Regions from separate parts of the Comamonas sp. B-9 genome, predicted to be linked through region 1. Evidence: riboswitches for the same ligand, from Rfam matches in the RefSeq annotation. Region 1 holds a riboswitch; the other holds the start of a gene.

Region 1 (12,899 bases):
ACCGCTACGGCGGCACCGCGCTGATCCCGGCGGCCGAGCGCGGCCATGTCGAGACCGTGCGCACCCTCATCAATGCCGGCGTCGATGTGAACCATGTCAACCGCCTGGGCTGGACGGCGCTGATGGAGGCCATCGTGCTGAGCGATGGCGGCCCGCGCCACCAGCAGATCCTGCAGCTCTTGATCGATGCCAAGGCCGATGTGAACCTGGCCGACAAGGAGGGCGTGACGCCGCTGGCCCATGCCCGGCAGCGCGGCTACAGCGCGATGGTGGAGATGCTGAGCGCCGCGGGTGCGCGCTGATCTGCAGCGTTGTTTTATGCAAAACGTTAATAAAAATTAGACTTTTTATAACTATTGCTTTATAGTGAATGCCGTTCAAGAGGTATTTGCCGCTGCGCAAGCCTCTGGTTCCCGCTGGTGGACCCGCAAGTCGGCATCCAGCGTTCCTGGCGACATTCGCCTGGTTGATCTGCAGAGCAGCAGTCAACCGCGTACTACACGCTCACACCGGCCCCCCAAGCCGCTGACCCCAGATTGCTACCCATTTCCAAGACTTTTATTTCCATCGGGAAGTACCTCGTTTCGCCGTCAACCCACCCGACCGCCAATGGCCGCTTCGGCGCCTCCTTCTCCGTCCAGCGCGCACCAGGCAACGGCAGTTACTGCCGGGTCTTCCGCTTCGACAAGACATTTGCCTCCGCAGAGGCGGCGCGCATCTTTGCCGTGACCCAAGGCTGGCTGCAGTCGTCCATGCCCAAGCCCCCGGTCTGCTGATCGACGGCAGGCAACCCCTCCCATCCCTTGGCGATAGGGCCTGGTTTCTCCAGTCCATCGCCCACCCCTGCGCAAGCATCGCGCAACCTCTTCCAGAAAGGCTCTGACATGAGCAGCAAAATTTATGTGGGCAACCTGCCCTACTCCGTGACCGACGCCAGCCTTGAGGAGAACTTCTCCGAATTCGGTGCCGTGACCTCGGCCAAAGTCATGATGGACCGCGACACCGGCCGCTCCAAGGGCTTCGGCTTTGTGGAAATGGCCTCGGCCGATGTGGCCCAGGCAGCGATCGACGCGCTCAATGGCCGGTCCGTGGACGGACGCCAGATCGTCGTCAACCTGGCCCGCCCCCGGGAAGAGTCCAGAGGCGCGGGTGGCTACAGCAACGCAGGCGCGCGTTCGGGCGGTCGCTCGGACGTGGGCTACGGCCAAGGTGGTTACGGCGGTGGCCGCTACTGAGCGCATCGCATCTTGAAGACCCGGCTGTCCTAGCCGGATCGATCAGGCCTCCCGGGGCCTTACAAAGCGCCTCCTGGTACCGCTGGTACAGGGAGGCGCTTTGTCATGGACGGGACGCGGAGCTCTCCGGGCCGGGCGCGATCGCTCCGGCCTGCACCAGCAGCTGCTCGATCCAGTCGATGAACACCCGCACCCGGCGCGACAGCTGCGCGCGGTGCAGGTAGAGCACATGCACCGGTAGCGCAGGCGGCGGGTAGCCCTGCAGCACCTCTACCAGCTCGCCCGATTGCAGATACGCCTGCACGTCATAGCGCGGTATCTGGATCAGGCCCAGGCCCGCCAGCGCGCAGGCGATATAGCTCTCCACATGGTTGGCGCCCACGGCCCCGGACAACACCATGCTGTGCTCGGCGCCGCCCTCCACCCACGCCCAGGCGGCAGGGCGCCCACTGGTGGGTGAGTTGTAGTGCACGCTCTGGTGCGCTGCCAGATCGGCCGGAGTCTGCGGCCTGCCCTGCCGGGCCAGGTAGGCGGGGCTGGCGCAGTTGATCAGCGCCATGCTGCCCAGCGCCTTGGCCACCAGCGAGCTGTCGGCCAGCGGGCCCACACGCAAGACGCAGTCGATGTGCTCCTGCACCAGGTCCACCGCCCGGTCGCTGGAGCCCAGATCCACCTCCAGCCCCGGGTGCTGCGCCAGCAGCGCCGGCAATGCCGGGGCGACGATCAGCCGCGCCACACGACTGGGCACATCGATGCGCAGGCGCCCGGCCACGGCATACGACTGCGGGCGAAAGCGCTGCTCCAGGTCCTGCATCTCATCGACCAGGCTGCTGGCGCTGTCCACCAGCGCCTGGCCGTCCAGCGTCAGCGCCACCTTGCGCGTGGTGCGGTGGAGCAGGCGCGCGCCCAGCCGGGCTTCCAACTGCTGCACCGCCAGCGACACCGTGGGCCGGGGCAGCGCCAGCTGGTCGGCGGCCTGGGAAAAGCTGCCGGTCGCGGCCACGCGCAAAAAGATGCGCAGCAGGTCAATGCGGTCCATGGCCCGGATCCTGCGTATTCATTGTTAATAAATTCTGGATAAACATGGAATAAATTCTATATTTATCTTTGTTTCATGACCAATTACGCTGAACAGCTCTGACCTATCCCCAGGAGCTTTTCATGTCCAAACCCCAACACAGCCTGCAGGGCAAGACCGTTTTGATCGCCGGCGGCGCCAAGAACCTGGGCGGCCTGCTGGCCACCGACTTTGTCCAGCATGGCGCCAAGGCCGTGGCTATCCACTACAACAGCGCAGCGAGCAAGGCCGATGCCGAGCAGACGCTGGCAGCGCTGCAAAAGCTGGGCGCCAAGGCGGTGATGCTGCAAGGCGACCTCACCACGGCCGCTGCCGTGGAGAAGCTGTTTGCCGACACCGTGGCCGCGCTGGGCCGCCCCGACATCGCGATCAACACCGTGGGCAAGGTGCTGAAAAAGCCGATGTCCGAGATCAGCGAGGCCGAGTTTGACGAGATGGATGCGGTCAACAACAAGGCTGCGTTCTTCTTCCTGAAAGAGGCCGGCAAGCAGGTGAATGATGGCGGCAAGATCTGCACCCTGGTCACCTCGCTGCTGGGCGCGTTCACGCCGTTTTATTCCTCCTACGCGGGCACCAAGGCGCCGGTGGAGCACTACACCCGCGCAGCGGCCAAGGAGCTGGGCGCACGCGGCATCTCGGTCACCGCCGTCGGCCCCGGCCCCATGGACACGCCCTTCTTCTACGGCCAGGAAAGCGCCGATGCGCAGGACTACCACAAGAGCGCAGCGGCGCTGTCGCCGTTCAGCCAGACGGGCCTGACCGACATCGAAGACGTGGTGCCCTTTGTGCGCCACCTGGTGAGCGATGGCTGGTGGATCACCGGCCAGACGATTCTGATCAACGGCGGCTATACGACAAAATAAGGCCGGGAGGGCGCCGCCCTCCCACCACCACAAGGAGTTGCCCATGCATATGATTTTGGTCATGCTGACCGGCTTGCTGCTGCTGGCCGTCTTTGCCCTGCTGGGCAAGCTCTGGGGCGCCGATGCGGCCAGCATCGCGCTGGCGGCCAAGTACTTCATCCCCGCCTGGCTGGGGGTTGCGCTGGTCAATATGTGGGTCGGCGTCCACAAGGCCGGCTACACCGTCGCGCAAGAGCTACCCATCCTGCTCGTCAACTTCGCCGTGCCCGCCGCGCTGGCGCTGGGCCTGGTCTGGTGGCTGGGCCGCGCCTGATCGGCGATTGGACAGAACACCACAGTTGCCGCGCTGCAGCATCGAAAACACTGGGCCAGCCCCCAGCCTTGCACTACGCTGGTGCATGGAATTGGATGCCTGCAGCGGTTGATGGGGGTGTTCTCTACAGGCGGCAGCAACAGCTGCCAAGTGCCCGCACACCTCGCCTGTTGTGAGCCGCAGACGCGTGCTTTACATTGTCACCGTGCCGTCATACCGACCCCGCAGCATCCATCCACTTGCTGATTCACCAACCCTGGGGACAACGGACGATGACAACACACCAACCCACATTTCGCCTGGCTGCGCTGGGCTCTGCCCTGTGCGGCGCACTGCTGCTGACCGCTTGTGGCGGCGGCGATGATGATCCCAGCTTCAAGACCCTGGACGGCAAGCAGCCCCAGGTGATCGCCCACCGTGGCTACTCGGGCATGTACCCCGAGCAGACCCGCATGGCTTACGAAAAGGCGGCCGATGCCGGCGCCGACATGCTGGAGCTGGACATGCACATGACGCGTGACTGCCAGCTGGTGGCCCGCCACAATGCCTGGCTGAGCGACAGCACCAACATCGCCGATGTGGCCAAGACCAATGCCGCCGTGGCAGCCCGCAAGCGCACCACGCCCGGCGTGCTGGTCGATGTGAAATACCCCGCCATTCCGGCCAACGGCCCCAGCCAGTACCTGACGGACCTGGTCGAGCCGGGCAACCAGAAGTCGGTGCTCAAGGCCTTGATCGTCGACGGCGAAGACCACAGCAATGACTGGTCGATCAGCGACTTCACGATGCAGGAGCTGCGCGACTGGATTGCCGGCACCACCTTGGACAACCGCGCCGACCGCCCCACCGAGTGGAACGGCAAGCTGCCGCTGATCAGCGCCCAGGATGTGATCGACATCGCTGCGGCCAAGGGCAAGTCGCTGGGCCGCACCATCCCCGTGTATGCGGAAACCAAGAACCCCTACTGGAACAACCAGCAGGCGATCGCCAATGGTTGCGGCAGCGGCAGCCACCCGTTTGAAGACGCCGTGATGGCGCTGCTCGAGAAGAACAAGCTCAACAGCAAGGACTCGGCCGTCTACATCCAGAGCTTTGACCCCGAGAGCCTCAAGTACCTGCGCAAGGCCGGCATGAAGGCCAAGGGCGTGCAGCTGATCGATGGCAATGACTTCGACCTCAAGGATGGCTCGATGGTCTACATCACCACCGATGAATGGACCTTCATCAGCGGCCGCCCCTACAGCTGGACCCTGGCTGGCGATGCCCGCACCTTTGCCGTGATGCAGACCCCGGCCGGCCTGGCCGAGATCAAGACCTATGCCGACGGCATCGGCCCCTGGAAGCCCCAGATCCTGGCCCACTCCGTCGTGCCCTACAAGGATGGTGCGGGCCTGAAGGACGTCAACACCTTGAAGGACACCGGCCTGATCGCCAACGCCCACAAGGCCGGCCTGATCGTGCACAGCTTCACCTTCCGCAACGAAGCGGGCCGCCTGGCCGGCATCTACAAGGGTGACCCGGTGCAAGAGTTCCTGGCCTACTACCGCCTGGGCATCGACGGCGTGTTCACCGACTTCACCCCCACCGGTGTGAAGGCCCGCGATGCCTACATCACCGAGCTGAAGAACCAGTAAGCACGGCGCAGCAGTGCTCACCCCCAAAAGGACGCCTGGCGTCCTTTTTTCATGCCCGCATCAGCGTGCCAACTCAGCGTACCAAATGCGGCTGGCTGCGCCGCGCCAGCGCCCAGGCCAGCAGGTTCAGCGCCGAGCACATCAGCCAGTAGATCGCGCCCACCAGCAGGAACACCTCGGCCGGGTGCACCATCAGCCGCGCATTGACCTGGGTGGACAAAAAAGACAGCTCGCCCACGCCGACGATATAGGCCAGCGAGCTGTCCTTGATCAGGGTCACCCACTGGTTCACAAACGAGGGCAGCATCACCGCCAGCGCCCGGGGCAGGATGAGGCTGCGCAGCACCTGCCAGCGCGTCAGGCCCAGCGCCGCGCCGGCATCCCACTGGCCCGGCGCAATCGCCTGCAGGCCAGCGGCCACGCCATGGGCCAGGTAGGCGCCGCTGACCAGCGACAGCGCACAGACTACCGAGAAGCTGCCCGGCACATCCACGTTGAACAGCACCGGCAGCAAAAAATAAATCCAGAAGATCAGCAGCAGCACCGGAATGGCGCGCAAAAAACCCAGCAGCACCCGCAGGCACTGCAAGGCCCGGCCCCGCCCCATCACCAGCGCAATGCCCAGCGCCAGCCCCAGCACGGCAGAAAGCAGGCCGGAGACCGCGCTCAGGATCAGGCTCAGCAAGGCGCCGCCCGGCGGCCCTTCGGGAAAGGTGCCGACCAGCAAGTAGAGCCAGTCATCACCCAGTGCAGCAAAGTTCATGTGCGCCTCACCTCCACCCGGCCCCAGCGGCGGCGCTGGGCCAGCTGCTGGCTGAGCAGCTCCAGCACCACGATCAGCACGATATAGAGCAAGGTGCTGATGCCATAGACCTGGAAGGACTGGAAGGTCTCGGCCTCCACCTGGCGCGCCCGGTACGACAGCTCGGCCAGGCCAATGGCCATGCCCAGCGAGGTGTTCTTGACGATGTTCATGTACTGGCCCATCAACGGCGAGATGACCCGCGCCAGCGCCTGGGGCAGCACGATATGGCGCAGCAGCTGCCAGCCGCCCATGCCCAGCGAACGCGCCGCCTGGCTCTGGCTGGCGGGCACGCTGTTGATGCCGGCGCGCACCTCTTCGCCCACATAGGCCGTCGCATAGAACACCATGCCTATGCAGGCCGAGACAAACTCCAGCGAAGGCCAGCCCAGGCTGAACGGCCCCAGCGCCAGGCTGTGCGCCTGGTTGAGCCAGGCCATCCAGGCTGGTGGCAGCAGGCTGGGCACGCCAAAGTACCAAAAGAACAGCTGCACCAGGAGCGGCGTATTGCGAAACACCGACAGGTAGACCAGCGCCAGCCATCGCAGCGGTGCCCAGGCTGCGCTGCGCGCCACCGCAAAGGCTATGCCCAGCACGGTGGACGCCGCAATCACCAGCAGCGAGGCTAGCACCGTGGTGCACCAACCTTCCAGCAGCCAGCGCCAGTACTTGCCCGCCAGCAGGTGCGGCCACAACGGCTCCAGCCAGGACATCAAAAATTGCATAAACACCGACCCCAAAAGGCACAGCCCCGCGCCTTCTCAGACGCGGGGTTGCGCCCTACCTGTGCTGTTATGGCTTGTCGCCGATCTTGAAGTTGCGCACCAGCGGCGTGGCGCTCTGCGGCCCGAACCAGGTGTCGTAGATCTTGCCGGCCTGGCCGCTGGCCTCCAGCTCCTTCAGCGCAGTGTTGACGAAGTCGGTCAGCGCCGCCTCCCCCTTGGGAATGCCCACACCGATGTAGTCGCTCGAGATCGTGAACGCCGGCACCTCCCACTTGTCGCGCTCCTTCTTGTCCTTGATGGTGGCCAGCAGGCCGACCAGCTTGGGGCCGTCTTGCGAGATGGCCTGCACATTGCCATTGCGCAGCGCAGTGAACGCAAACGGCGTGTCGTCATAGGCCACCAAGGTCGCCTGCGGGTGCTTCTCGCGCAGCACGATCTCATTGGTCGTGCCCTTGTCCACACCGATGCGCAGCTGGTTCAGCTGCTCGGGCGAGGTCAGCGTGCCCTTGGCCGCGATGAACTGCGTGCCCGAGGCAAAGTAAGGCACGCTGAAGCCCACCTGCTTGGCACGCTCGTCGGTGATCGTGAAATTGGCCAGCACCAGGTCGACCTTGTTCGACAGCAGCAGCGGCACGCGGTTGGCCGGGTTGGTCGGCACCAGCTGCAGCTTCACGCCCAAGCGCTGCGCAAAGGCCTGTGCATAGTCCACATCCAGGCCCACGATCTTGCGCGTCTTGGGATCGACAAAACCAAACGGTGGATTGGCATCAAAGGCCGCCACACGCAGCACCCCTGCCTGCTTGATATCCTGCAGGCGATCGGCCCACACCGCCCCCGATGCCAGCGCTGCCACCGCTGCGGTCGCCACCATCGCCCATGCCTTGTTTTTCATAGCTATGCTTTCTGAGATCCCACGCCAGGGCACCATGCCCGGGCCAGCGAAACGTTGATTGGAGGCCCAGTGTAGGAACGCAGACCGTCGTTGGACAACGACGATTTCATTCAATCGATATGTAGATTTCGCATGTACGATTCGACGACAAAGCACATCCCCCAAAAGGCTTTATAAGCAGGGGAGCGCAGCACACCCGATGTCTGCACCTGCCGCCCCACCCCCCAAGAGCCACCCGCCATGGACCGCAAAACCACCACCAGCGCACTGCGCGCGCAGTTCTTCCCGCAGCTTGTGGCCGAAGGCTTTGTCCGCCAGGGCGATATCGCCCGGCGGGTGCTGGACGGTGGGGTGGTGCATGTCGTCGAGGTCCAGCACCGCCCGCGCAGTGCCGTGTTCCAGGTCAACCTGGGCGCCCATCTGTTGGCGCTGGGCGATGTGGCCGGTGGCACCCTGCCCGCGCCGCAGGCGATGCGCGACTACGACTGCGCCTGGCGCGGATCGGTCATCGCTGGCTTTCGCAACGCTGCAGACGCGGAGTTTGCCTATGGCGCCAGCGCACAGGATGCGGCCGAATCGGTGGCCTTTCTGGTGTCGGAATGGCAGCGGCAGTCGCAGGCCTTTTTTGCCCCCTCCAGCGACTACCCTGCATCGTTTCTAGATGCCGCCCGGCTGGCGGCGCAGGACACGGACATGCACCCCGCCCACCTGCTCACCTGGGCCCGGGTCGCCGTCGTGTTGGGTGAGGCTGCACTGGCTCAGTCAATCGCCCAAGCAGCGCTGCCCCGGGTGCCGGAGCGTGCTACTTCGCTGCGTGCGAATCTGGAGGCGGTTTTGGCGGGTTGAGGGTTGGAATAGACGCCGAGCAGTTCCTCAACCGCGCTTTACCAATCATCCAGTGACCGGAGTTCAAAGCCCGCATAGTCGCGCGGTTCCGGGTGTGACCGCAGTACCAGGTCGACGCCCAGAACGCTCAGGAGTTTCATCAAGCGTTCAGCGCTGACCGCCTTGGGATTGCGTTCCATCGCAGAGACCGTCTGCTGGGTCACCCCCATGCGCATGGCCACATCTGCCTGGGTGAGCTTCGCCGCCTTGCGAAAAGCGCTCAGAAATATCGGTAGTTGCCGGCTGGTGTGGACGATGAATTCATCCATGCGTACTCCCCATTCACAGTAACTCAGGAGCAGCTATTGTGAGGCCACAACCCATAGGCTGTATTCCGAAAATACAAGTCTTAGTTTGTATTTCCGTTTTACAGCCTATGGCTTGTATTTACGCCAAATTCGGCGCCAGCGCCCGGCGCAGCACTTCGATGTCCATGCCTCGGCGCTGGGCCATATCGGCCAGTTGGTCTTCGCCGATTTCTCCGACATTGAAGTAGACGGCTTCGGGGTAGCCCAGGTAGAAGCCGCTGACGCTGGAGGCGGGGAACATCGCCAGGCTCTCGGTGAGGTGCATGCCGATGTCGGCGGCATCCAGCGCCTTGAACAGGTCGATCTTGGCGGTGTGGTCCGGGCAGGCGGGGTAGCCGGGGGCAGGGCGCACGCCCTGGTATTTTTCCTTGATGAGTTCCTCGTTGCTCAGCTGCTCATCGGCGGCATAGCCCCATAGGTCTTGGCGCACGCGCAGGTGCAGGCATTCGGCAAAGGCTTCGGCCAGGCGGTCGGCCAGGGCCTTGAACATGATGCCGCTGTAGTCGTCCAGCGCGGCTTCAAATTCCTTGTCCTTTTTCTCGGCACCGATACCGGCCGTGACCGCAAACAGGCCGGCGTAATCGCCCATGCCCGATTCCTTGGGGGCGACAAAGTCGGCCAGGCAGCGGCTGGGGCGCATCACGTTGTCCACCGCCTGCTTCTCGGTTTGCTGGCGCATGCCGTACCAGGTCAGCAGCTCGGTGCTGCGCGACTCGTCGGTGTAGAACACGATGTCGTCGCCCACGCGGTTGGCGGGGAACAGGCCCATCACACCATTGGCCTGCAGCCAGCGGCCTTCGATGATCTTCTTGAGCATGGCCTGGGCATCGGCCAGCACCTTGCGCGCCTCCACACCGACGACCTCATCGTCCAGGATGGCCGGGTACGGGCCGGCCAGGTCCCAGGTCTGGAAGAACGGGCCCCAGTCGATGTACTGGGCGATCTCGGCCAGGTCAAAGTTCTTGAACACGCGGCGGCCCAGCACGCGGGGCGTGACGGGCGGGTGCGCGGCAAAGTCCACCGGGGTGGCATTGGCGCGGGCCTGGGCCAGGGTCCACAGCGGCGTCTTCTTCTTGTTGGCGTGCTGGGTGCGCACCTTGTCGTAGTCGGCCTCCACCTCCTGCAGGTAGCGGTCCTTGTTCTCGCCCAGCAGGCTCTGGGCCACGCTCACGCTGCGCGAGGCATCGGGCACGTAAAGCACCGGGCCTTCGTACTTGGGAGCGATCTTCACGGCCGTGTGCACGCGCGAGCAGGTGGCGCCGCCAATCAGCAGCGGGATCTTCTTGACGCGGAAATAGTCGTCCTTGTGCATCTCGCCGGCCACATACTGCATCTCTTCGAGGCTGGGCGTGATCAGACCCGACAGGCCAATGATGTCCGCGCCTTCTGCCTTGGCCCGCGCCAGGATCTCGTGGCAGGGCACCATCACGCCCATGTTGATGACCTCGAAGTTATTGCACTGCAGCACCACGGTGACGATGTTCTTGCCGATGTCATGCACATCGCCCTTGACGGTGGCGATGACGATCTTGCCCTTGCTCGAGACATCCATGCCCGCCGCTTCCTGCTGGCGCTTTTCCTCTTCGATATAGGGCACCAGGTGGGCCACGGCCTGCTTCATCACGCGGGCCGACTTGACCACCTGGGGCAGGAACATCTTGCCGGCGCCAAACAGGTCGCCGACGATGTTCATGCCGTCCATCAGCGGGCCTTCGATCACATGCAGCGGGCGCCCGCCGCCTTGCACCACGATGGCCTGGTAGGCCTCTTCGGTGTCTTCGGTGATGAAGTCGGTGATGCCATGCACCAGCGCATGCGACAGGCGCTCGTTCACCGTCTTGGGGCTGTCGGGCGTGCCGCGCCATTCCAGCTTCTTGCTGTCGTCCTTGGCACCGCTCTTGGCGCTGTCGGCCACTTCGACCAGGCGCTCGCCGGCGTCGGGGCGGCGGTTGAGCACCACATCTTCGACGCGCTCGCGCAGCACCGGCTCGAGGTCGTCATAGACGCCGACCATGCCGGCGTTGACGATGCCCATGTCCATGCCCGCCTGGATCGCGTGGTACAGGAACACGGTGTGGATCGCTTCGCGCACCGGGTCGTTGCCGCGGAACGAGAACGACACGTTGGACACGCCGCCGCTCACCTTGGCGCCGGGCAGGTTCTGCTTGATCCAGCGCGTCGCCTCGATGAAGTCCACGCCGTAGTTGTTGTGCTCTTCGATGCCGGTGGCCACGGCAAAGATGTTGGGGTCGAAGATGATGTCCTCGGGCGGGAAACCGACCTCGTCGACCAGGATGCGGTAGGCGCGCTCGCAGATCTCGATCTTGCGCTCGTAGGTATCGGCCTGGCCTTTTTCGTCAAAGGCCATGACCACGGCAGCGGCGCCATAGCGCTTGACCAGGCGCGCGTGTTTCTTGAATTCGTCCACGCCCTCCTTCATCGAGATGGAGTTGACGATGCCCTTGCCCTGGATGCAGCGCAGGCCCGCCTCGATCACCTCCCATTTGGAGCTGTCGACCATGATGGGCACGCGGGCGATATCGGGCTCGGAGGCGATCAGGTTCAGAAAACGCACCATCGCGGCCTTGCTGTCGAGCATGGCCTCGTCCATGTTGACATCGATCACCTGGGCGCCGTTTTCCACCTGCTGGCGCGCAACGGCCAGCGCCTCTTCGTACTGCTCATTCAGGATCAGGCGCGCAAAGGCCTTGGAGCCCGTCACATTGGTGCGTTCGCCCACGTTGACAAACAGGCTGTCCTCGCCAACAAACACGGGCTCCAGGCCCGACAGGCGCATGGGAGGAACGGAAACGGGGGCAGCAGACGCGGACATGGGGCTCACCTGTGAAAACCAGAAAACAGAGACAGAACAGGTGAGCGCCGTTGATGCGGGCGATGCCGTGCATGCCCGTCGACCTGCCCCAAGCCTGACAGGCCTGCGATGGGGTACCACCGGCCTGCTGCAGCGCTCCTTGGGACAAGGCCCTGCATTTTAAGCCAGGCCGGGCGCTGGAGCACAGGCAGGGGGACTTGTCCATAGCCGCAAACACCACTCACCGTTGTTGGTTATAGCCCTATTCAATCAGACGATGCTTCGGCATTCACCCATATTGCAGCGCTTTGCCTGCAAAAAACACCAACCCATAGTCAACACCGGCTTTCTGTTTTCGAACAGGCCCAGGCCTGCTCTTTGAGGAGAATTCCCTTGCATCTGAGTTTCAGTGCTTACTACACCCTGATCTTTGCCGTCCTCGTGCTCTTGCTGGGCAAGTGGCTGACGCGGCATATCCGCTTTCTGCGCGACTTCAATATCCCCGAGCCCGTCTCCGGCGGCTTGGTGGTGGCTGCCCTTATCTTTGCGCTGCACCAGGCCACCGGCCTGACCCTGGCCTTTGCCACCGCTATGCAGACCAGCTTCATGCTGGTGTTCTTCTCGTCGATCGGGCTGAGCGCCAACTTTGCCAAGCTGCGTGAGGGCGGCATGGGCCTGGTGGTGTTTCTGGGCGTGATCGTCGCGTTTATCTTTGTGCAAAACGGTGTCGGCGTGGGCCTGGCCACCCTGCTGGGGCTGGACCCGCTCATTGGCCTGGTCGCGGGCTCGATCACCTTGCTGGGCGGCCACGGTACCGCTGGCGCCTGGGGCTCGGTGCTGGAGAACCAATACGGCCTGAGCGGCGCCACCGCGCTGGGCATTGCCTGCGCCACCTTTGGCCTGGTCATCGGCGGCCTGCTGGGCGGCCCCCTGGCCAAGCGCCTGATTACCCGCCACCAGCTGGCCCAGCCACGCACACTAACTGAGAAAGAAGTAAGCGAACACACCGAAAACAACGACAGCAGCCAGGTCGCCAATTTCGAGACGCCCAATACCGCCCCGCGCCTGATCACTGCCGAGGCCGCCATCGAGACCCTGGCGCTGTTTGCCGGCTGCCTGGCCTTTGCTGAGTTCATGACCAGCGCCACCCAGGGCACGATACTGCAGCTGCCCACCTTTGTCTGGGCGCTGGGCGGCGGCGTGGTGATCCGCAATGTGCTGGACTACGGCTTTGGCTTCAAGGTGTTTGACCGCGCCATCGATGTGTTTGGCAACGCCGGCCTGTCGATCTACCTGGCCATCGCGCTGCTGTCACTCAAGCTCTGGGAGCTGGCCGATCTGGCCGGGCCGCT
Region 2 (9,888 bases), on a different contig from region 1:
CTAGGCGGTCAAGCATCCCCGCCATCGGGCGCCGGCTTGACCGGCTCATCCTTGTCGAGCTGGCTGAACACCAAGGTCGCGGCCAAGGTCATCAAGGCCACGGTCAAAAAGGTGGCGTGGATGGCGCGCAGCGACTTGTCCGGGTCGGTAATCCAGCGGTCGGCATAGCCTGACAGCAGCGCGCCGGCCAAGGCCACGCCAATGCCCATGGCCAGCATCTGCACCATCGACAAGAGGCTGTTGCCGCTGCTGGCAAATTCGCCGTCCAGGTCCTTCAAGGTGACCGAGTTCATCGCCGAGAACTGCATGGAGTTGAAGCCGCCAAATACAAACAGCTGCAGCAGCAGCAACCAGGGCGGCTGCTGGGCGCTAGTCAATGCAAAGCTCGCCAGCATGAAGGCGACCATCACCGAGTTGACCTGCAGCACGCGGCGGTAGCCAAAGTGCTGCACCGTCTGCACCGCAAAGCGCTTGACCAACATGCTGCCCATGACGGTGGCCAGCATCATCATGCCGGCGTTCATCGGTGCCATGCCCAGGCCCACCTGCAGCAGCAGCGGAATCAGAAACGGCGCAGCCCCGGTGCCAAAGCGGGCAAACAGATTGCCCAGCAGGCCCACGCGCAGCGAGCGCACGCGGAACAGCATCGGCGGAAACAGCGGCTCGGGCACTCGCAGCGCATGCATCCAGTAGCTCGCCAGGCTGGCCAGGCCAAACACCATCAGCACCACGACCATCGCCATGCCCAGGCCCATGCCGGACATGCCATCGAGGGCCACCGAAATGGCCACCATGCCAAACGACAGCAGCGCATAGCCCAGGCCATCAAACTTGCGCGGCACCGACCAGGTGGTCTCGGGCATCCAGCGGCGCGCGGCCCAGACGCCAAAGAGGCCGACCGGCACATTGATCCAGAAGATCCAGTTCCAGGTCGCCACCTCCACCAGCCAGCCGCCCAGGGTCGGACCCAGCAAGGGGCCGATCTGGCCGGGAATGGCGATAAAGCTCATCGCGCGGATGAAATCACCCTTGGGGTGGCTGCGCAGCACCGCCAGGCGCCCCACGGGCAGCATCATCGCGCCGCCCACGCCTTGCACCACGCGCGCGGCGATCAGAAAGCCCAGGCTGGGCGAGAGCGCGCAGAGCACCGAGCCCAGCACAAACAGCGCAATCGCCCACATGAAGACGCGGCGCGTGCCAAAACGGTCAGCGATCCAGCCCGATGCGGGAATCAGCATGGCCGTGGTCAGCGAGTAGGCGACGATCACCGACTGCATCTTCAGCGGGCTTTGGCCCAGCGAATGGGCCATGGCCGGCAGCGCGATGTTCAGGATCGTGGCATCGAGCGACTGCAGAAAAAAGGCAATCGCCACCAGCCAGAGCAGGCGCTCCTTGTGGGGCGCAACGGGGCGGGGGGTCAGTTCAGCGGACATGGACAAAACAAAAGCCGCTGGTCAACAGCGGCTTGTGGCAAGGTGGTGGACCAGAAGGCAAGCACAGGAGCAATGCCTTCCATCACAGACTGCGCGGCTTATACCGAGAAGCTCGATCCGCAACCGCAGGTGGTCGTGGCGTTCGGGTTCTTGATCACGAACTGCGCGCCCTGCAGGTCTTCCTTGTAATCGATCTCGGCGCCCAGCAGGTACTGGTAGCTCATCGCATCGATCAGCAGCGACACGCCATTCTTGGTCATGGTCGTGTCGTCGTCGTTGGCAATCTCGTCAAAGGTAAAGCCATACTGGAAGCCCGAGCAGCCGCCGCCTTGCACGAACACGCGCAGCTTCAGATCCGGATTGCCTTCTTCGGCAATCAGATCGGCCACCTTCGCCGCTGCACTGTCGGTAAAGACAATCGGGGTGGGCATTTCCGTCATGGTGTTTTCAGCAACTTCGCTCATGGGAGACGACTCCTGTCTTATTTGATGTACTGCAAAGAATGGTACTCCAATCGCATGTTTCTCGCAGCCTGGGGGCCGGGTGACGCCAATTGCAGTGTGGGAATAGCCCACCCGTAGCGAGCCGCCATAAAAAAACCGCCCCGAGGGGCGGTTCTTGGCAAGTAGCCAGCAATTAACGCTTGGAGAACTGCTTTGCGCGGCGTGCAGAGTGCAGACCGACCTTCTTACGCTCGACTTCACGTGCGTCACGGGTCACGAAGCCAGCTTGGCTCAGTTGCGACTTCAGTGCTGCGTCGTAATCGATCAGAGCGCGGGTGATGCCGTGGCGGGTGGCACCGGCTTGGCCGGATTCACCGCCGCCGTGCACGTTGACCTGGATGTCGAAGGTTTCGACATTGCCGGTCAGCACCAGGGGCTGCTTTGCAATCATGATCGAGGTTTCGCGGCCGAAATATTGTTGAATGTCCTTGCCATTCACAACAATCTTGCCGGAGCCCTTCTTCAGAAACACACGGGCGACGCTGGATTTGCGACGGCCGGTGCCATTGTTCCAATCACCAATCATCTCGGGACTCCTTAGATTTCCAGCACTTTAGGCTGTTGGGCGGTGTGAGGATGCTCATCACCACCGTAGACCTTCAGCTTCTTGATCATGGCGTAGCCCAGAGGACCCTTGGGCAGCATGCCCTTGACAGCCTTTTCGAGAGCACGGCCAGGGAACTTCACTTGCATGTCGCGGAAGTTGGTGGCAGTGATGCCGCCTGGGAAGCCCGAATGACGGTAGTACACCTTGTCCGTGTTCTTGGTACCAGTGACCTTGATCTTGGAGGCGTTGATGATGACGATGTAGTCACCGGTGTCAACGTGAGGTGTGTAAATGGCTTTGTGTTTGCCGCGCAGACGGAGTGCCACTTCGCTGGCGACACGTCCGAGCACCTTATCGGTGGCGTCAATCACAAACCACTCGTGTTGCACCTCAGCGGGTTTTGCGCTGAATGTAGACATGAGTTTTCTCTTTCAATAGAGGGTTTGGCGAATCCTTTTCCGCGGTCGGTGCTTCTTCTAGACGCAACTCTCGTCACGCAGGAAGCCTCTTAGGCGGTACTCCCTCACATGCAGCGCCTGGGCACTGCACGCAAAGTCCTCGCCGCGGGATTCATAAAAATCGCTGCGAAGCTCTCCATTATAAAAGTTTTTCGGCAAGACGTAAAGTGCTTCCTTACATCCCACCAATGGGCTCGGTTCCGGCATTTTTTCCATGTTTTTGGGGCCTGTAGCAGCTGCTGCATGCCCCTTTGGCGCCGTAGCGTGGCGCATATCGCTACCATTGGCGCCCTATGTTCAGTTACCGCCACGCCTTCCATGCCGGCAATCACGCCGATGTGCTCAAGCACACCATCCTGATTGCCTCCCTGCAATACATGACGCAAAAAGAGGCGGCATTGGTTGCACTGGACACCCATGCCGGGGCGGGCCTGTACCGCCTGGACGGCGACTACGCCACCACCAGCGCCGAGGCCGACGAGGGCATTCGCCGCCTCGAAGGTGCCAAGGACCTGTGCCCCATGCTGCAGGACTATGTGGACATGGTCAAAGCCTTCAACACCAGCAACACCTACAAGGTCTACCCGGGCTCGCCCTTTATCGCGCAGCGCCTGCTGGGCGACCGCGACAAGCTCAAGCTGTTTGAGCTGCACCCCACCGACTGCCGTTCGCTGAGCGGCAATATCGCGCAGCTGAAGGCCGGCCGCCAGGTCCAGGTGCTGCTGGAAGACGGTTTTGAGGGCGTGAAGAAATTCCTGCCCCCGCCATCGCGCCGCGCCTTTTTGCTGTGCGACCCCAGCTACGAGATGAAGACCGACTACGGCCGTGTGCTCGACATGGTGGCCGACAGCATGCAGCGCTTTCCCACGGGCACCTATGCGGTCTGGTACCCGATCATTCCGCGCCAGGAAGCCCATGACCTTCCGCGCCGCCTCAAGACCCTGGCCAACAAGTTTGGCAAGAGCTGGCTCAATGCCGAGCTGACCGTCAAGAACAGCAAGATCACCACCGCCATGCGCCAGGGCGAAGAAAAGCGCCCCGGTCTGCCCGCCAGCGGCATGTTCCTGATCAACCCGCCCTTCACCCTGAAGGACCAGCTCAAGGTGGCCCTGCCCCAGATGGCCGAGCTGCTGCAGCAGGACAGCAATGCCGGCTATGTGCTGGAGAGCGGCGGCAAGTAAGCAGCGCAGACGGGAAACACACCGCCGGCCGGGTCAACCCCGGACAGAAAAACGCAGGCCATCGACCAAGATGGACCTGCGCTTTTGCATTTGTGTGCTGCGGTTTTACTTTTTGCGCCGTGCTGCGGGTGCGGCCTTGGCAGGCTTGGCCCGGGCCTTGGTGGCGGGGACCACGGCCCGCACGCGGCCAGGGTGCGCCGCGGCCTTGGCGTTCTGGTGACCGCGGGGCGCCGCATCACCGGCCAGTGCCCCGCTGCCGCGCCGCCCGGCCAGCACAAATGAGGGGCAGTCGTCGTCATCGTCGTCCAGGGTCCAGAGCTCCACCGGCTTGATACCCAGGCCCAGCATGCCCAGTTCCTGGGCGGCGCCCTGGCTCAGGTCGATGATGCGGTCGCCCGCATAGGGGCCTCGGTCATTGATGCGCACCACCACCGCCTTGCCGGTGACCATGCTGCGCACGCAGACCTGGGTGCCAAAAGGCAGGGTCTTGTGGGCTGCTGTCAGCCCTTCCTTGTCAAAGCGCTCGCCATTGGCCGTCTTGCGGCCATGGAACTGGCCGCCATACCAGGAGGCCATGCCTTGCTGGTCGGCCGAGCGGTAAGGGTCTTGCTTGAGGGCGGGAGGGATATCGGGCACATCCCAGGGGCGCGAGAGCCCATCGATGCTGCTGAGCGGCGCCGACGGCGGCAGCACCAGGCCCAGGCCTCGGCGCTCACCGGACAGCGCGGCCAGCTCCTCAGGCGCGGTGGAGGTGATGGCCGACTCGGCGGGCGAGCGTGCGGTGGGGTTCGCAGGTTCTTCAGGTGGCGTCAGGCCTTGCGCCGTGTTGTCTGCCGGCGCCGTGCCATCGACATCGCTGGGCACATGCACGCAGCCACCGGCGAGCGCAGCCAGGCTGATAGCGGCCAGCCAGCCTCGGCATCGCGATCGTGTGGATGAGGGCAACAGCAACTCCTGGTCTTTCCGCGTTCGGCACATTCGGGGCCACCGCGCTGCAAGACCACAGCGCTGTTGGCTACAGCCCCAGCCGGTCGCAGATCGCCAGTGTGGCTGCGCTTTGGTTCATGGTGTAGAAGTGCAGACCGACGGCACCACGGCGGCGCAGGTCCTCGCACATCTGGGTCACTACATCCAGGCCAAAGGCACGGATGCTGGCAACATCATCTCCATAGCCTTGCAGTCGCAGACGAATCCAGCGCGGGATCTCGGCGCCGCAGGCATCCGAAAAGCGCATCAGTTGCGTCGATCCGGTGATCGGCATAATACCCGGGATGACCGGCAGGTCTACCCCGCGTTTTTGTAAATCTTCTTGAAATCTGCAAAAGGCATCGGCGTTGAAGAAGTACTGCGTAATGGCCGAATCGGCACCGGCTTTCACCTTGGCCAGAAAAGCCTGCAGATCGGCCTCGGGGTTGCGCGCCTGCGGGTGCATCTCCGGATAGGCGGCCACTTCGATGTGGAAATCCTGGCCGAATTCGTCGCGGATAAACGTCACCAGATCGCTGGCGTAGTGGAACTCGCCGCCCAGGCCATAGCCGCTGGGCAGGTCGCCGCGCAAGGCCACCAGGCGCTTGACGCCCATGTCCTTGAGCTGCTGCAGCTGCGCACGCACGGTTTGCTTGGTCGCGCCCACGCAGGAGAAGTGCGATGCCGCATCCACACCCTCGTCGAGGATGGCCTTGACCACGCCAAAGGTGCCCTCTTGCGTGGAGCCGCCCGCCCCATAGGTCACCGAGCAGAACTGGGGCTTGCGCGCATACAGCGCCTGGCGCACCACGCGCAGCTTGTCAGCGCCTTCGGGCGTCTTGGGCGGGAAAAATTCAAAACTGATGGGAAAGGTCATGGCCGTCTTCCAGGTCGTCAATACTCAGCGCTCGTTGCGTTTTTTCTGCTTGCTGCGTGCCGGGCCGGGCTGGCCAAAGCTGGCCGCTTCGGGGTCCACATACAGCTCCTGCAGATCGCGCTTGGCACGCATATCGGCCCGCGATGGGCGCTTGGCTGCGGCCTTCTTCGCTGGCGCGGCAGAGGTCTCATCGCTGGCATCGGCTGCCGCAGGCGCGGGCAGCTTCACCACGGCGCCTTGCTGGGCATGCACAAAGAACTCGTGGTTGCCGTCACCGCCATCGATGGCCGAATCCATCCATTGCTTGACCTCCAGGCCCAGCTCGGCGAGGCAGGCGCGGATGCGCTGTTCCACCTCGGCATACAAGGCCTTGTCGCGCACAATGCCGCCCTTGCCGATCTGGCCGGGCTGCAGCTCGAACTGGGGCTTGACCAGCATCAGCAGCTGGCCACCGGGCTTGAGCACGCTCACCACCGCTGGCAGCACCAGGGTCAGCGAGATAAAGGACAGATCGCCGGTGACAAAGTCAAACTCGGGGCGGATATCGACGTTCTCGGTGCCGGCGCGGCGGCGGCGCTCGACGGGGGCCGTGCCCTCCGCCTTGGCGCGCTGCTTGGCGCTGCGCTCGGCCTTGAAGTCCTCGATCTCCTGCTCTTTGGCGTCCTGGCTGTCGTCGTATTCCTCATCGACCTGGCCGCCATTGCGCATCCAGGCATAAGGGGCCACCGGCTGGGTGTCGTTGTCCTCTTCTTCGAGCACGATCTCGGTCAAAGCCAGATCGCAGGCCGCTTCCAGCGATTCGGGCGTCAGCGCGCGGGCATTAAAGCCCTCGACACAGACCACACGCGCATCGGCACGCAGGCGCTCGTGCAGCTGGCCCGTGCCCACATCGACACCGATCACCTGCTGGGCGCCGGCCTGCAGCAGGCAGTCGGTAAAGCCACCGGTGCTCTGGCCCACGTCCAGGCAGCGCAGGTCCCGGACCACCAGGCCGGTCGCCGCCAAGGCGCCTTCGAGCTTCAAGCCGCCGCGCGAGATGTACTTGGCTTCCGAGTCATCGAGCAGCTCCACATCGGCGCCTGCTGGAATCTCGTCCCCGTTCTTGGCCACCTTGATCCAGGGGGCCAGCGAGGTGGTGCGCCATTGCACACCCGCAGCAATCAGGCGCTGCGCCTGCGAGCGGGTCGACGCCAGGCCCGTTTCCACCAAAAACACATCTGCGCGCATGCGCGTTCCTTCAATCAAAACGACCGGCTGGCCCGCCCAAGCGGAGCAGCCCGTCTTCACAACAAATGCCCAACAGGGCTGCAGCGCCTAGCGGCACACAAGGGTGTCACCAGGCGCTGGGATTACCGCTCAGCTTAATAACGGTAGGTTTCAGGCTTGTATGGGCCTTCCTTCTTCACGCCGATGTAGTCCGCTTGCGCCTGGGTCAGCTCGGTCAGCTGGGCACCCACCTTCTTCAGGTGCAGGCGTGCAACCTTCTCGTCCAGCACCTTGGGCAGCACATAGACCTTGCCCACTTCGTAGGCGTCTGGGCGGGTGAACAGCTCGATCTGCGCCAGCGTCTGGTTGGCAAAGGAGTTGGACATCACAAAGCTGGGGTGGCCGGTGGCGCAACCCAGGTTCACCAGGCGGCCCTTGGCCAGCAGGATGATCTTCTTGCCATCGGGGAAGGTGATGTGGTCGACTTGCGGCTTGATCTCTTCCCACTCGTACTTCTCGATCGATGCGACATCGATTTCGTTGTCGAAGTGACCGATGTTGCAGACGATGGCCTCGTCCTTCATCGCGACCATGTGCTCGTGGCGGATGATGTCCTTGTTGCCGGTGGTGGTCACGAAGATGTCGCACTTGTCAGCGGCGTACTCCATGGTCACAACCTTGTAGCCTTCCATCGCCGCTTGCAGGGCGTTGATCGGGTCGATTTCGGTCACCCAGACTTGCGCGCGCAGCGCAGTCAGCGCCTGGGCGCAGCCCTTGCCCACGTCACCGTAGCCAGCCACCACAGCCACCTTGCCGGCGATCATCACATCGGTGGCGCGCTTGATGCCGTCCACCAGCGATTCGCGGCAGCCGTAGAGGTTGTCGAACTTGGACTTGGTCACCGAGTCGTTGACGTTGATCGCGCGGAACAGCAGCGAGCCGTTGGCCGACATTTCGTTCAGGCGGTGCACGCCAGTGGTGGTCTCTTCGGTCACGCCCATGATCTGGGCCGACTTGCGGCTGTACCAGGTCGCATCCACGGCCAGCTTGGCCTTGATCGCGGCAAACACGATCTTCTCTTCTTCGCTGCCGGGGTTGGCCAGCACGGAGATGTCCTTCTCGGCCTTCTTGCCCAGGTGCATCAGCATGGTGGCATCGCCGCCGTCGTCCAGGATCATGTTCGGGCCTTCGCCTTCGGTGTCCTTGGCGCCGAATTCAAAGATCGCGTGGGTGTAGTCCCAGTAGTCCTTGAGCGACTCGCCCTTGATCGCGTACACGGGCACGCCGGTCTCGGCGATGGCGGCAGCGGCGTGGTCCTGGGTCGAGAAGATGTTGCACGAGGCCCAGCGCACTTGGGCGCCCAGCGCAGTCAGCGTCTCGATCAGCACGGCGGTCTGGATGGTCATGTGCAGCGAGCCGGTGATGCGCGCGCCCTTCAGGGGCTGGGCAGCGGCGAACTCTTCACGCACGGCCATCAGGCCAGGCATTTCGGTTTCGGCGATCTTGATTTCCTTTCGGCCCCAAGCGGCCAGGGAAATATCGGTAATCGCGGAGTCAGCGGGATTGAAGCGAACAGCAGCGTTCATGGTTTTCTCCAAAAATTGAATGAAAAACCACGTTCCGCGGAAGAAGGGAAGGACCATCTCACCGCACAGAAAGCGTGGGTGAGCGTCGTTGCGAGATGAAATCCGAGCCTCACGCCCCATGGTGGTCTGGCGCCTGGCCAGACTGGGAAACGCTGCAACGCTCCTCGGATGGAGTGCGATTATAAGGGCATCAGCCCTGTAACCCCACCAGGCGGTAGCCCACTTGAAGCTCGGTAAGCAGATGGCGGGGCTGGGCCGGCTCGGCCTCGATCTTCTGGCGCAGGTTGGCCATGTGCACGCGCAGGTAGTGCGGCCGGTCCAGGTACTCCGGCCCCCAGACCTGCAGCAGCAGCTGGCGGTGCGTCAGCACCCGGCCCTGGCCGGCGATCAGCGCCGCCAGCAGCCGGAATTCGATCGGCGTCAGGTGCACGGCAGCGCCCGCCTGGCGCACTTCGTGCGTGGCCAGGTCCACCTCCACATCGCCAAAGTGCACCGTGCTGCCGGGCTGCTCGCCGCCACTGCGCTGGCTGCGGCGCAGCATCACGCGCAGGCGCGCCAGCAGTTCGGGCACGCCAAAGGGTTTGCTCAGGTAGTCGTCCGCGCCCGCATCGAGCGCCGCCACTTTCTCGTCCTCCTGGTCGCGGGCCGAGAGGACCAGCACCGGCAGGCCGCTCCAGCCGCGCAGCTCGGCGATCAACGTCTTGCCATCGGCATCGGGCAGGCCCAGGTCCAGCACCAGCGCATCGGGCTGGCGGCTGGCCGCCTCGATCAGGCCACGCCTTGCGCTGTCGGCCTCGAAGACCTGCCAGCCTTCGTCCTCCATGGCCAGACGCACAAAGCGGCGGATATGCGGATCATCGTCCACCAAGAGGATGCGGGGGGCAGCAAGCGTCATGCGCCCGATTGTGACAAAAAAACGGGGTGGTTTGCGCCCGCAACCCGGCGGCAAGCGGGCACTTCGCTACACTTCAGCACCCCGGCATTGCGACTGCGCTGCCGCCTGCTCCATGTTTGCCACCCCACCCTCTCCCCTTCCACAGACCCAAGGCTGGTGCCCTGGCGCCTGGCAGCCCATGGCTTCTGGCGATGGGCTGGTGGTGCGGGTGCGCCCACCGCTGGGCAGGTTGTCGG

What was found. A riboswitch is a leader RNA that binds a small molecule or an ion and turns the genes downstream of it on or off. The one in region 1 is predicted to bind S-adenosylhomocysteine.
Region 2: linked by a shared signal. The riboswitch ahead of ahcY (adenosylhomocysteinase) and the one ahead of metH (methionine synthase) in region 1 are both predicted to bind S-adenosylhomocysteine.

What each region holds. Positions count from the first base shown of each region.
Region 1 is NZ_APCR01000352.1:1,094-13,992, forward strand. It holds gene H928_RS0103800 (ankyrin repeat domain-containing protein) at 1-302, shown strand, start outside; gene H928_RS33020 (hypothetical protein) at 567-776, shown strand; gene H928_RS0103810 (RNA-binding protein) at 885-1,235, shown strand; gene H928_RS26015 (LysR family transcriptional regulator) at 1,339-2,274, opposite strand; gene H928_RS0103820 (SDR family oxidoreductase) at 2,397-3,176, shown strand; gene H928_RS0103825 (hypothetical protein) at 3,220-3,489, shown strand; gene H928_RS0103830 (glycerophosphodiester phosphodiesterase family protein) at 3,762-5,123, shown strand; gene H928_RS0103835 (amino acid ABC transporter permease) at 5,197-5,886, opposite strand; gene H928_RS0103840 (amino acid ABC transporter permease) at 5,883-6,650, opposite strand; gene H928_RS0103845 (ABC transporter substrate-binding protein) at 6,718-7,542, opposite strand; gene H928_RS0103850 (DUF4304 domain-containing protein) at 7,783-8,388, shown strand; gene H928_RS0103855 (helix-turn-helix transcriptional regulator) at 8,427-8,696, opposite strand; gene metH (methionine synthase) at 8,815-11,568, opposite strand; S-adenosyl-L-homocysteine riboswitch at 11,604-11,715, opposite strand; gene gltS (sodium/glutamate symporter) at 11,941-12,899, shown strand, end outside.
Region 2 is NZ_KE148578.1:11,227-21,114, forward strand. It holds gene mdtD (multidrug transporter subunit MdtD) at 9-1,433, opposite strand; gene erpA (iron-sulfur cluster insertion protein ErpA) at 1,532-1,897, opposite strand; gene rpsI (30S ribosomal protein S9) at 2,070-2,462, opposite strand; gene rplM (50S ribosomal protein L13) at 2,474-2,902, opposite strand; gene H928_RS0113005 (23S rRNA (adenine(2030)-N(6))-methyltransferase RlmJ) at 3,235-4,122, shown strand; gene H928_RS30815 (septal ring lytic transglycosylase RlpA family protein) at 4,228-5,067, opposite strand; gene metF (methylenetetrahydrofolate reductase [NAD(P)H]) at 5,138-5,965, opposite strand; gene H928_RS0113020 (TlyA family RNA methyltransferase) at 5,990-7,192, opposite strand; gene ahcY (adenosylhomocysteinase) at 7,327-8,757, opposite strand; S-adenosyl-L-homocysteine riboswitch at 8,831-8,929, opposite strand; gene H928_RS0113030 (response regulator) at 8,948-9,652, opposite strand; partial or broken gene H928_RS0113035 (precorrin-3B synthase) at 9,831-9,888, shown strand, end outside.